Regions from separate parts of the Morganella morganii genome, predicted to be linked through region 2. Evidence: predicted binding sites of a transcription regulator. Region 2 holds the regulator's gene; each other region holds the start of a gene.
What was found. The regulator PhoB, encoded in region 2, activates phosphate uptake and scavenging genes when phosphate is short. The targets are predictions, from matches to a motif close to CTGTCATAAAACTGNCNNAT.

Region 1 (4,679 bases), 1.0 Mb from region 2:
GTTCTGGGCGTTATGTTTTCTTTGTCTGATTAACATGATCCGGTTTTATTCATCCACCCGGGCATTACTCTCGGTCCTGCGTGACAGCGACCCGCTGCTTTACCACGCTGTCGGCGGCAATAATGCGTTTACTGACCACACCCAGTGGCAGAAGCAGCTGCGCCTTATCCGCTATATCAATCAGCGGGAATATCTCACTCATCATGACCCTGAAGTGATTTTACGCTGCGAACGTATCCGCCGTCAGTTCACCATGATCAGTGCGATATGCGGGATTGTGATTGCCTCTCTGCTGATGATGATTATCTGGCCGTAACCGGTTACCGGATGCAAAAAAAAGCCTGACACACGTGTCAGGCTTTTCTGTTTCAGAGGATAGCAACCTGCTGTCAGATAATCTGCAGGGAGATCCAGTAGAGCGCGCCGGACAGGATAATGGACACCGGCAGTGTCAGAATCCAGGCCAGCATGATGTTTTTGATGGTTTTGGTCTGAACACCACCACCGTCAACAATCATCGTACCTGCCACCGCAGAGGAGAGCACCTGGGTGGTGGATACCGGCATCCCGGTATAACTTGCCACACCAATGGAGACAGCCGCGGTGACCTGCGCAGACACGCCCTGGGCGTATGTCATGCCTTTCTTACCGATTTTCTCACCGATAGTCACTGCAACACGTTTCCAGCCGAACATGGTGCCCAGAGAGAGCGCCAGCGCGACAGAAATGATGATCCAGATAGGCGCATACTCAACGGTATTCAGCAGGTCATTGGACAGACGTTTCAGGAAACGCGCATCTTCCGGTTTGGTTTCCGGTAATTTCGCCACTTCTGCGGCGGTATCCGAAATACACATCAGCAGACGGCGCATCTGGCTGCGCTGTTCCGGTAATAAATCATCATAGGTATGAATATTACCGAGCAGATCCTGAGCCTGTCTTAATACGATGCCGGTACGGGAGCTGTCACAGTGGAACTGTTCATTGAGAACGGTATTCTCCGTGTTCAGTGCCGGGGTCAGCTCGATGGCGTGTGCCAGTGCATCCTTATGCGTGGTGTAATACTGCTCCAGGTTGACCACGGCATCACGCGTACGGGCGATTTCGTAATCACTGGAATTCATATTCACCATAAAGCCGGCAGGGGCGACACCAATCAGAACCAGCATAATCAGACCGATACCTTTCTGCCCGTCGTTTGCGCCGTGTGAGAAGCTGACGCCGACTGCGGAAAGGATAAGGGCGGTACGCGTCCAGAATGGCGGTTTGCGTTTGCCGTCTTTTTTCTCACGTTCTGCCGGTGTTAAGTGGATACGGCGGCGTTTCTTCGTGCCGCTCCAGTAGCGGCGCAGGAACCAGATCATTAATCCGGCGATCACCAGGCCGACCAGCGGTGACAGAATCAGAGAAAGGAAAATGCTGATCATTTTCGGAATATTCAGCGCATCAACCACGGAACTGTTAGTCACAATTGCGTTGGTCAGGCCGATCCCGATAATGGCGCCGATCAGGGTATGAGAACTTGAGGCCGGGATACCGAAGTACCAGGTGCCCAGGTTCCAGATGATAGCGGCGAGAAGCAGGGAAAAGACCATGGCAAGACCATGGGCCGAACTGACATTCAGCAGTAAGTCCGTGGGCAGAAGATGCACGATCGCATACGCCACGCTCAGACCGCCGAGTAGTACCCCGAGGAAGTTAAATACACCGGCCATGACGACAGCAAGCTGCGCGCGCATTGCACGGGTATAGATAACAGTTGCTACCGCGTTTGCGGTATCATGGAAGCCGTTGATGGCTTCGTAAAACAGCACAAAGATCAGTGCCAGTACTAACAAGAGGCCGGTGTGAAATTCCAGGCCTGTAAATAGATGTAGCATAGACGTTAAGCCAGTTGTTGGACATGAACGCGGCGCATTATCAGCGACAAATGCGTCCCGGGGAAGTGAAATATGGCCTTTTTTTGATTTGATACCTTCATCAAATCAGCTTAAGGAATTATTAATCCTTGTATATCATCGGATTAGGCTCCTTTTCTGAAAAGAATAAATTTTTGGCCTGATTTAATCATCATGACAAATTTAAGACATTTATCGGAATTTCTCCACATTTAAAGACACAGAGAACACTATTTTGGAAAAGTTTGACGCGATTGTAATAGGCGCGGGTGCCGCCGGACTGTTCTGTGCCGCGCAGGCAGGGCAGCGCGGGCTGCGGGTGCTGGTACTGGATAACGGTAAAAAAGCCGGGCGGAAAATTCTGATGTCCGGGGGCGGGCGCTGTAATTTTACCAACCTTTATACCGAACCGGCGGCGTATCTGAGCAAAAATCCGCATTTTTGTAAGTCAGCGCTCGCCCGTTATACGCAGTGGGATTTTATTGCCCTGGTGCAGAAATATCAGATTGCCTATCATGAGAAAACCCTCGGCCAGCTTTTCTGTGATGATTCCGCACAACAGATAGTTGATCTTCTGCTGGCGGAGTGTGAGTCGGGGAATGTGGTTATCCGCCTGCGCAGTGAGGTGACGGAGGTACAGAAACAGGGCGATGATTTCTGTGTGACCGTTAACGGAAAGGTTGTGAGCGCTCACTCACTTGTGGTGGCCAGCGGCGGATTATCGATGCCGGGGCTGGGGGCGACTCCGCTGGGTTACCGCCTGGCGGAACAGTTTGGTCTGCCGGTATTACCGACCCGCGCCGCACTGGTGCCTTTCACGCTGCATAAACCGCTGCTGGAAGCCTTACAGACGCTGTCCGGCGTGGCAGTGTCTGCGACAGTTACCGCACAGGATGGCACCCGGTTTGCGGAAAATATATTATTTACCCATCGTGGCCTGTCAGGCCCTGCGGTCCTGCAAATCTCCAGTTACTGGCACCCCGGTGAGTATGTGAGTATTAACTTACTTCCGGGCACCGATCTGGCTGAATTTTTCACCGTACAGCGGGAAAAACACCCGAATCTGAGCCTGCGTAATGCACTGGCGAAGCTGTTACCAAAACGGCTGGTGGAGTGTTTACAGACAACCGGTGACCTGCCGGATACTGCGCTGAACCAGTTATCCAAAGCCGTACAGCAGGAAATCACGGAGAAATTACAGAACTGGCAGGTGCAGCCGAATGGCACAGAAGGTTACCGGACAGCCGAAGTGACACTCGGCGGTGTGGATACTCAGGCGCTCTCCTCCAAAACCATGGAAGCCCGCGATGTGCCGGGACTCTATTTTATCGGCGAAGTGACCGATGTGACCGGCTGGCTCGGCGGCTATAACTTCCAGTGGGCATGGAGTTCCGCGTGGGCATGTGCGCAGGCACTGCCGTTTTCACCGGATGTTTAATCCCTGATAACCCTATGGAATTATTTAATTTTATTAAAATAAATCACGGTATCAGTGAGTTAACAGAAAACATCAGTGATTATACGAAATCCTGAGCAAAAAGTGCTTTACAAATGATACTGAGAACTATTATCATCAAGTCACTTTCAGATGACCACCTTCAGGGTTCAGATGAAAGAACGACATTGCTCACATTGCTTCCAGTGTTTATTTAGCCAGCCCAGTGCTGGCTTTTTTTTCCCCTTTTTCCCCGGGGCCATTCGCGCCGCAGGTGCGTTGGCTTTTCTGTGTCATCCTCCGGCCTGTGGCTGTGTTGGTTGCGCTCAGTATTCCGGGTCACATACTTGTGTATGCTCCCCGGAATCCTTCCCTTACCGCCTTGCCACAAACCGGATGATTTCACAGATGAATTGTTTGGTTTTGATAATGTAAAAATTCATTCGGGAATAACCGGCAAAAAAAGGAAAGCGTAAAGCGCCATGGATGGCGCGATCCGAGCGGACAGGGATGTGTCAGCGTCTTTCCGCTTTGCTGGTTATCCCGCCGCCCGGGTCTGAAAGAAGATGGTTTTAATGGTTATCTCCGCATCCCCCTGTCAGCACTTATTCAAATTTTTTGAATTCTTGCGTTAAACCCGGCTACTGGTGAAATTAGCGGCAGGACGTAAACTTAACCTCATCAGATTGAGGAGAAAAATTATGATCTATGTACGCCCTGCAAATGAACGCGGCCATGCTAACCACGGCTGGCTCGACAGCTGGCACACCTTTTCGTTTGCCGATTATTATGACCGTAACTTTATGGGCTTTTCCGCCCTGCGGGTTATTAACGAAGATTTTATCGCGGAAGGTCAGGGGTTCGGTACCCATCCGCATAAAGACATGGAAATTCTTACCTATGTGCTGGGTGGTGCGGTGGAGCATCAGGACAGCATGGGGAATAAAGAACAGGTGCCTGCCGGTGAGTTCCAGATCATGAGCGCCGGAACCGGGATCCGACACTCGGAATATAACCCGAGTAATGATAATCCGCTGCATCTGTATCAGATCTGGATTATCCCTGAAAAAACCGGTCTGACTCCGCGCTATGAACAGCGCCGGTTCGATGCGGCAAACGGACGCCAGCTGGTGCTTTCCCCGGATGCCCGTGACGGCTCGCTGAAAGTTTTTCAGGACATGACACTGTGGCGCTGGACACTGGCCGCCGGTGAAGAAGGGGAATATCAGCCTCAGAGCGGACGGATGGTCTGGATCCAGGTGGTGAAAGGTGAGCTGACCGTGAATGGCCAGACGGTGAAAACCAGTGATGGCGTGGCCGTATGGGATGAAGCGTTAATCAGCCTG
Region 2 (4,679 bases):
GCCGTAGTTACCGAAAGTATACTGGACATACTCATGCAGAATTTCCGCACCATCGGCAGGGTTCGGGATAATCGACCCGCTGTTTTCCCCTAATTTGAACAGTGCCAGATAAACCAGTGTCAGCAGCACACCGGCAATCAGCCCGGCCCACATGGTATAGCGGGTCAGCAGTGAGGAGTTTTCCACTCCGCGCGAACGGGCGGCATTAACAATGACAATCCCGAAGACCATTGCACCAAGGGTATCCATGGTCAGATAACCATTAATAAACCCGTTGGAGAATGCCATTTCTTTATACTCCGGCGTTGCCATAATAGCATCACCGGCCGGCCACATTACCGCAGCCACCCCGAGGATAGCCAGAGCCAGCATTTTAACCGGTGCCAGCACATGGCCGACGCTGTCCAGCAATTTCCCCGGATACAGGGAAATACCGATCACACAGGCAAAGTAGATCACGCTGTAAATCAGCAGAGAAATATCAGATTCCCCGCCAACCAGCGGCGCAATCCCGATTTTATAAGAAACGGTGGCTGTACGCGGCGTGGCAAACAGCGGCCCGACGGACAGATAGGCCACAACAGCCAGCAGCAGCCCGGCGTATTTACCGACTGGTGTACTGAGTGCCTCAATACCGCCGCCGACTTTTGCCAGTGCGATCACGGTCAGAACCGGTAAACCAACGCCGGTGATCAGGAACCCGGCTGCCGCCGTCCAGACCATTTCGCCGGCCTGAAGGCCGACCATTGGGGGAAATATAATATTTCCCGCCCCGACAAACAGCGCGAAGGTCATAAAACCTAAGGCTAAAATATCTCGTGAAGTTAAACGATGCGCCATATTATTTTTGTCTGTTACTGTTAATTTAATGTGAAATATTCAATAAAAATATCGGAAATAAAAATCCAACTCCCTGATCTGTCACCGACGCTATCTCCTGCTGTTTTAACAATCTGTTAGCACTACGTTATTCATATTAAGTTAATAACTATAGTGATTATATTTAAAAAACAGTGATATTTGCCAATAACTCACTACAAGTAAAACTTTTATAGCGCAGAAAGGCAATAGTCAAAGCAAAAACCAGAACTATATACCGAAGTCTATTTCCAAAGCAGCGATTGCTGTTATGTAAGCTTCAATAAACACTATATGATTTGTTTATATTTTAATCAGGCATTTTAAATCTGCTGAAATTAGCAGCGATTAAATAAAGAAAGCGGCAAAAGCCGCTTTAATGAGAAGATTTAGCGATAAGCCGCGCAGGAATGGTAAAACTGAACTCCGTTCCCTGCCCGGGTTTGCTGGTAATATCCAGATGGGTGTGGTGATGCTGTAAAGCGTGTTTCACTATCGCCAGCCCCAGACCGGAGCCGCCGGTCTGCCGCGAGCGGGATTTATCCACACGGTAAAAACGCTCCGTCAGGCGGGACAGATGTTCCGCCGGAATGCCCGGACCGTTATCTTTCACACTGAACACCGCGTTACCGTTACGCAGCGCCCAGCTGACCTCAATCAGGGTGTTTTCCGGCGTGTGATTCACTGCGTTATACACCAGGTTCGACATGGCGCTGCGCAGTTCTTCCTCATCCCCGAAAATCTTCAGTTTGTCATCCACCGCAAAGCGGATGTCATGGTTGCCCCGGCTGAGCGTCACGGCTTCCTGCTGAAGCATTATCAGCATCCCCGGCACATCCACGACCTGATCCAGCCCGCTTTTAACAGCCACTTCAATTTTTGAGAGCTGCAAAAGCTGTTTAACCATGCCGTCCATACGGCGGGTCTGCTCCTGCATGGTCAGAATCGCTTTTTTATTCATCGGATTATCAAAATCCTGATCCGCGAGCATTTCCAGATAGCCCTGCAAAACCGTCAGCGGCGTGCGCAGTTCATGACTGACATTGGCAAAGAAATCACGCCGCGAGTTTTCAAGACGGCGCTTTTCCGTCACATCGCGGGCAACCATCAGTAATTGCCCTTCTGAATACGGCATGATGCGCAATTCCATCATGCTGCCGTTATTCAGTTCCAGCGTCAGCGGCAGGGTATAATCGCCTGCGGTCAGATAACGGCTGAAATCCGGGTAACGCAGAAGGTTAAAGATATGCTGCCCGTTATCATCCGGCCAGCGAAAACCAAGAAGGTGCTGGGCATGTTTGTTACACCAGAAAATATTGCCGTCTTCTGTCATCATCACCACCGCATCCGGCAGGGATTCTGCCCCGCTGCGAAAGCGTTTGATCAGGGTGGCGAGTTCGCGGCGGCGCTTGCGGTTACGCTGCTGAAGCTGGTAGATACCGTAAAAAATCGGCTCCCAGCTGCTGCGGCCCGGCGGCGGCAGCATACTGCGGTCCAGCCACAGCCAGTCAGACAGTTTCAGTAAGTTATAGCTGTGCCAGACAGCAGCGGCAAACAGGGCACCGGCAAGAAACCAGCCGGTATAGCCGAAAAAAAGTGACAAAAAGAGTGCCGGCAGGCAGAAAACCAGTAATTCCAGTACAATTTTTTTCCACGAAAGACGCTCAAGCACGCGCGATCCTCTTGCGGTTTAACATTATTATCAGTAACGGACAGAGAAGCGGTAACCCGTTCCCCGGACTGTCTGTATCATTTTATCGTGTCCGTCCGCTTCCAGCGCTTTGCGCAGGCGGCGGATATGCACATCCACCGTACGGTCCTCAACATAGACGTTCTCGCCCCAGACATAGTTGAGCAGCTGTTCACGGCTGTAAACCCGCTCCGGATGAGTCATAAAGAAGTGCAGCAGTTTGAATTCGGTCGGCCCCATTTCCAGCGGATTCTCATTACTGGTTACGCGGTGGGATGCCGGGTCGAGTGTCAGGCCGTTCATGGCGATAAGATCATCTGCCACCATCGGGGAGATGCGCCGCAGAATCGCTTTAACACGGGCCACTAACTCTTTCGGTGAGAAGGGTTTGGTCAGATAATCATCCGCGCCGGTTTCCAGACCTTTGACACGGTCTTCCTCTTCACCGCGCGCCGTCAGCATCATCACCGGAATTTCCCGCAGCTGACTGTCCCGTTTCATATGTTTGATAACCTGAATACCGGAACCGCCCGGGATCATCCAGTCCAGCAGGACAAGATCAGGGAAAGGCTCCACCAGCCGGGCAATGGCCGCATCATAATCATCGGCCTCGATAGGCTGATAGCCATTCTGCTCCAGTACAAAACAGACCATTTCACGGATAGGTGCTTCATCTTCAACGACTAAAATTCGTCTTGCCATGGCGTTCCCTGTTTACCGTTAATTTCATTTCATCAGACAGTGCCGCGATTATGCGTCACTTTTGTGACAGATTTATGAATATCAGCCGATACCTCAGCCTGCACCGCAAAGATAATGTCATTAAACTGACATACTACACACAAAATGCGTGTCAGATCGTAATATACTGGATATTCATCCAATATTTATTTTTACCGCCTGATTTCCGTTATACTCTGTTTTCAGTAAACCGCCTAACGCAATGCGCATTCAGTTCGCCCGGCAGGAATAACCGTATATATGAAAATCATTCACACATCAGACTGGCATCTCGGACAATATTTTTACACTAAAAACCGGTTACAGGAACATCTGCAGTTTTCAGACTGGCTGATAAACCTGATAAAAGAACAGCAGGCAGATGCCCTGATTGTCGCCGGAGATGTGTTTGATACCGCCTCCCCGCCGAGTTACGCCCGTGAGTTGTATAACCGTTTTGTTGCACAACTGCAACAGACCGGCTGTCATCTGATTGTGCTTGCCGGTAATCATGATGCCGTTGCCACACTGAATGAATCCCGCGAACTGATGGCCTGCCTGAATGCGGATGTGATTGCCCGGCCGGATCCGGCGCGGGATCTGATCGTGCTTTATAATAAGCAGAATAAGCCCGGCGCGATTGTCTGTGCTGTGCCGTTTCTGCGGCCGCGCGATATTCTGGAAAGTCAGGCCGGACAATCCGAAGCAGAGAAACAACTGGCGCTGCTGACCGCCATACAGACACATTATCAGTCTCTTTATGACAGAGCGGTGGCAAAACGGAGTGAACTGGGCGCGGAAGTTCCGATCATTATGACAGGTCACCTGACAACCGTGGGTGCCAAAACATCGGAATCTGTCCGTGATATTTATATCGGCACACTGGATGCCTTCCCGGCCGGTGCGTTTCCGCCTGCGGACTACATTGCCCTCGGGCATATTCACCGCGCACAGTCCATCGGTGACAGCGGCACCATCCGTTACAGCGGTTCCCCCGTCCCGCTCAGTTTTGATGAATCCGGCCAGGAAAAAAGTGTTTTTCTGCTCACACTGGATAACAACAGCATTACGGCGATTGATACGGTGCCGGTTCCCTGTTTTCAGCCGATGGTCTGCCTGAAAGGCGATCTGGATGCCATCAGTCAGGCGCTTGAACAGTTTTCGCCCCGTGATGAACATACACAGCCGGTCTGGCTGGACATCGAAATCGCCGGGCGGGATTACCTGCCGGATATTCAGAAACGCATTCAGGCACTGACAGAGCCGCTGGCCGCAGAAGTGATCCTGCTGCGGCGTGAGCGCAGGCAGATAACCGCAGACAACAGCGAAGCCCTGCGTGAAACCCTGAATGAGCTGACTCCGGACGATGTTTTTGCCCGGCGTCTGGCACTCAGTGATACCGAAGAAGAGG
Region 3 (4,679 bases), 1.1 Mb from region 2:
AGCTGACGCAGCTGAGTATCATCCAGGCCGCCGGTGACTTCTTTCCGGTAGCGGGCGATAAAAGGGACGGTATTTCCCTCATCCAGCAGGGTAATCGCGGCGGTGACCTGGCGGGTTTGCGCATTCAGTTCACCGGCAATAATCTGGCTCAGAGATTCATTCATCATGATATTCTTTCCGGCTGCGATAAATTGACGTAAAAAAATTTCAGGGGACAGTTATACGTGTTCAAAACGGGAATTACCAGCCGATATAAAGTAATATAAATGAATTATGCATAGCTGTTATCTTTCAGAAAATGCATTTAGTATTACAATTTATTTAAATAATTTATTTTTTGTTTAGGTAACATATGGCAAAAAGTAACCTGATTACCCGTGAAGGATGGGATGCGCTGGATCAGGAGTTAAAATATCTCTGGAAAACAGAACGTCCGCAGGTCACTCAGGCAGTGTCAGAAGCCGCTGCACAGGGGGATCGCTCGGAAAACGCCGAGTATATATACGGAAAGAAACGTCTGCGTGAAATAGACAGACGCGTCCGGTTTCTTTCAAAACGTCTGGATAACTTAAAGATAGTCGAGCCGGATCCCCGCCAGGAAGGAAAAGTATTTTTCGGGGCGTGGGTGGAACTGGAAAATGATGATGAAGAAATTCAGACTTTTCGCATCGTCGGATCCGATGAATTTTCCCCGGCAAAGAAATGGATTTCTGTTGATTCCCCTGTGGCCCGGGCATTAATCGGAAAACAGGCGGATGATGAAGTAACGGTAATAACACCTGACGGTGAAGTGAATTATGTCATTTTGTCTATCCGCTATCAGCCGATTGCTGAATAGGCACAATTAATCTGAAGAGTTGCATGAAAAAATGAACCCGGGAGTCAAACATGCAGGAAAGTTATAAGGTCCTTGTCGTTGATGATGACATGCGTCTGCGTGCGCTGCTTGAGCGCTATCTGAGTGAGCAGGGTTTCCAGGTCCGTACCGCCGCGAATGCGGAACAGATGGATCGCCTGCTGACGCGTGAATCTATCCATCTTATTGTCCTGGATCTGATGTTACCGGGCGAAGACGGGCTGTCTATCTGCCGCCGTCTGAGAAGCCAGAATAACCCGATTCCGATCATTATGGTGACGGCGAAAGGGGAAGAAGTGGATCGCATCGTCGGGCTGGAAATTGGTGCGGATGATTATATTCCGAAGCCGTTTAACCCGCGCGAACTGCTGGCGCGTATCCGTGCGGTGCTGCGCCGTCAGGCGAATGAACTGCCGGGTGCACCATCCCAGGATGATGCGGTGATTCAGTTCGGTAAGTTCAAACTGAACCTCGGCACCCGTGAGATGTTCCACGAAGATGAAAACATGCCGCTGACCAGCGGTGAGTTCGCCGTGCTGAAAGTGCTGGTGTCACACCCGCGCGAACCGCTGTCCCGCGATAAGCTGATGAGCCTGGCGCGCGGCCGTGAGTACAGTGCGATGGAACGTTCAATCGATGTGCAGATTTCCCGTCTGCGCCGCATGATTGAGGAAGATCCGACACATCCGCGTTATATCCAGACCGTATGGGGACTGGGTTACGTGTTCGTTCCGGACGGCAACAAGGCATGAAGCGGCTGCGGTTCTCGCCGAGGAGCACCTTTTCGCGTTCGTTATTTCTGGTCATCTTTCTGTTGTTTGCAACCATAACAACAAGTTATCTGGCCGTTGTGAATTTCATTGTGATGCCCAGCCTGCAGCAGTTTAACCGGGTGCTGGCCTATGAAGTGCGCACACTGATGAGCGAAGAGATGGTGCTGAAGGACGGAACCGCGGTACGTGTTTCTCCGGCGCTGCGTAAGAAAATTTATGAAGAGCTGGGCATTACCTTTTTTACCGAAGAGACAGCCGATGAGGGCGGACTGCGCTGGGCGCGTCATTTTGAATCCCTCAGTAAACAGATGAGCCATTATCTGGACGGTTATGCGGATGTCCGGCTGGAAGTCAGCCGTGATTATCCCGTGCTGTGGCTGAACTCCTATATTGCCCCGGATGTCTGGGTGAGAGTGCCGCTGACCGAAATCGGTCAGGATCAGTTCTCGCCGGTCTTCCGTTATATTTTTGCCTTTCTGCTGATTGTCTTTGCAGGTGTCTGGGTATTTATCCGCTATCAGAACCGTCCGCTGACCGAGCTGGAATCCGCAGCCCGGCAGATCGGCACCGGCGGCCCGCTGGTTCCGGTACGGGAAGCCGGGGCGGCAGAAGTGCGATCAGTTATCCGCTCGTTTAACCAGATGTCCAGAGATATCAAAACGCTGGAGCAGGATCGCACTGTGCTGATGGCCGGTGTCAGCCATGATCTGCGCACGCCGCTGACCCGCATCCGCCTGGCAACGGAAATGATGAACCCGGATGACGATTATCTGGCGGAATCCATCAACAATGATATTGAAGAGTGTGACGGTATCATTGAGCAGTTTATGGCGTATCTGCGCACCGGCCGTGAGATGGAGATGATGCATCTGGAACTGACATCCGTCCTCAATGAGGTGATTGAAGCGCACATCCACTCGGATGTCACACTTCAGAATGATGTTATTCAGGCGCCGGTTTATCTCACCGGTAACCCGATTGCGATTAAACGCGCACTGGGCAATATGCTGGTTAATGCCACCCGCTACGGCAACGGCTGGATCCGTGTCAGCAGCGGCAGTGATGAGCATTTCGCCTGGTTCCAGGTGGAAGATGACGGCAACGGTATTGACGAGGCGGATATTCCGGATCTGTTCCAGCCGTTTGTACAGGGTGAAAAAGCGCGCAGTAATAAAGGTACCGGGCTGGGGCTGGCAATTCTGCGCCGGATTGTGGATGCACATGACGGCAAAATTGATGTCGGCCGCAGTCAGCGCGGCGGATTCCGTATCCGCGTGATGCTGCCGCTGCCGGATGACAGAGATGATTAATTATTATGACAGCAGCATGTCATCGTCATATGACTGTCATAAACCCCTGCGGTAAGCAATTATCTCAGGGGTTTTACTTTTAATATCAATAAAATCATAAAATTACAGCCTTGCCTCGTTTTTGTGTTTCCCCGTCATTTTTCCGGTTTTGTGTCCCCGCGCACCTGCAGTGTCATAAAACTGTCATATAACCTACATATTATTGTCACCAGATTGTCCTATTTTCCCTCATGTTCCGACATTAACCAGATACAACGTTTATCGTCATTATCTATAAATCCCGTCAGGAGGGATCATGAAACCGATGCGTACCGCAGTAGCCACTGTTATGGCAGCGACACTTTCTCTCTCTGCATTTTCTGCATTTGCCGCGACCAGTCTGACCGGGGCGGGTGCAACATTCCCTGCGCCGGTGTATGCGCAGTGGGCTGATACTTACCAGAAAGAAACCGGTAACAAAGTTAACTACCAGGGGATTGGTTCCTCCGGCGGTGTGAAGCAGATTGTAGCCAATACCGTTGATTTCGGGGCGTCAGATGCGCCGCTGTCCGAAGATAAACTGGCCGCAGATAATTTATTCCAGTTCCCGACCGTGATCGGCGGTGTGGTGCTGGCCGTCAACCTGCCGGGTCTGAAGTCCGGTGAACTGGTGCTCGACGGCAAAACCCTGGGTGATATCTACCTGGGTAAAATCAAAAAATGGAATGACCCGGCAATCACCAAACTGAACCCGTCAGTTAAACTGCCGGATCAGGATATCGCGGTTGTCCGCCGTGCGGATGGTTCCGGTACCTCTTTCGTCTTCACCAGCTACCTGTCAAAAGTCAGCCCTGACTGGAAAGAGCAGGTCGGCGCAGGCTCTACCGTTAACTGGCCGGTTGGTCTGGGCGGTAAAGGCAACGACGGTATCGCAGCATTCGTTCAGCGTCTGCCGGGCTCTATAGGTTATGTGGAATACGCTTACGCCAAACAGAATAAACTGGCTTACACCAAGCTGATTTCTGCGGACGGTGATGCGGTTTCCCCGACCGGCGAAAGCTTCAGTAACGCAGCGCGTAAAGCCGAGTGGTCAAAAAGCTTCGCTCAGGATCTGACTAACCAGCCGGGTCCGAATGCATGGCCGATTACTTCCACCACCTTCATCCTGGTTCATACCAATCAGAAAGATGCTGCCAAAGGTCAGGAAGTTCTGAAATTCTTTGACTGGGCATACAAGAACGGCGGTGAGCAGGCAGAAAAACTGGATTACGCGGTACTGCCGAAAGAAGTGATTGAACAGGTCCGTGCATCATGGAAAACCAGTGTCAAAGACAGCAGCGGTAAGCCGCTGTACTGATACGGCAGATGATGAAGTAACGATTTATCAGTAATTGATCCCCCCCGCACCGGGGGGGATCTGTGTAAAAACGGAAGCGACTATGGCCGAACTGAAAACGGCAATGAAACCACCAGGCAAACGCGGCGACCAACTTTTCAGTGCTCTGGTAAAACTGGCAGCGCTGATTACGCTATTGTTACTTGGCGGAATTATTATTTCACTGATTATTGCGTCATGGCCGAGCATTGAAAAATTCGGCTTAGGTTTCTTATGGAATAAAGAGTGGAACCCGCCGGCGGAAGAGTACGGGGCACTGGTACCGATTTACGGCACCATCGTGACCTCGGTTATCGCCCTGCTGATTGCGGTCCCGGTGAGTTTCGGGATTGCGCTGTTCCTGACAGAACTGGCACCGAACTGGC

Region 1: a site for PhoB is predicted at 2,071-2,090, ahead of pitA (inorganic phosphate transporter PitA). Genes of this name have one in related genera too.
Region 3: a site for PhoB is predicted at 3,109-3,128, ahead of pstS (phosphate ABC transporter substrate-binding protein PstS). Genes of this name have one in related genera too.

Annotation. Positions count from the first base shown of each region.
Region 1 is NZ_CP069157.1:3,541,202-3,545,880, reverse strand. Features, by position in the region: gene uspB (universal stress protein UspB) at 1-316, shown strand, start outside; gene pitA (inorganic phosphate transporter PitA) at 390-1,880, opposite strand; gene JL661_RS16945 (BaiN/RdsA family NAD(P)/FAD-dependent oxidoreductase) at 2,134-3,336, shown strand; gene JL661_RS16940 (pirin family protein) at 4,035-4,679, shown strand, end outside.
Region 2 is NZ_CP069157.1:752,523-757,201, reverse strand. Features, by position in the region: gene brnQ (branched-chain amino acid transport system II carrier protein) at 1-840, opposite strand, end outside; gene phoR (phosphate regulon sensor histidine kinase PhoR) at 1,235-2,530, opposite strand; gene phoB (phosphate regulon transcriptional regulator PhoB) at 2,561-3,250, opposite strand; gene sbcD (exonuclease subunit SbcD) at 3,530-4,679, shown strand, end outside.
Region 3 is NZ_CP069157.1:3,447,250-3,451,928, reverse strand. Features, by position in the region: gene JL661_RS16565 (Tex family protein) at 1-167, opposite strand, end outside; gene greB (transcription elongation factor GreB) at 353-838, shown strand; gene ompR (osmolarity response regulator transcription factor OmpR) at 889-1,608, shown strand; gene envZ (two-component system sensor histidine kinase EnvZ) at 1,605-2,939, shown strand; gene pstS (phosphate ABC transporter substrate-binding protein PstS) at 3,235-4,275, shown strand; gene pstC (phosphate ABC transporter permease PstC) at 4,358-4,679, shown strand, end outside.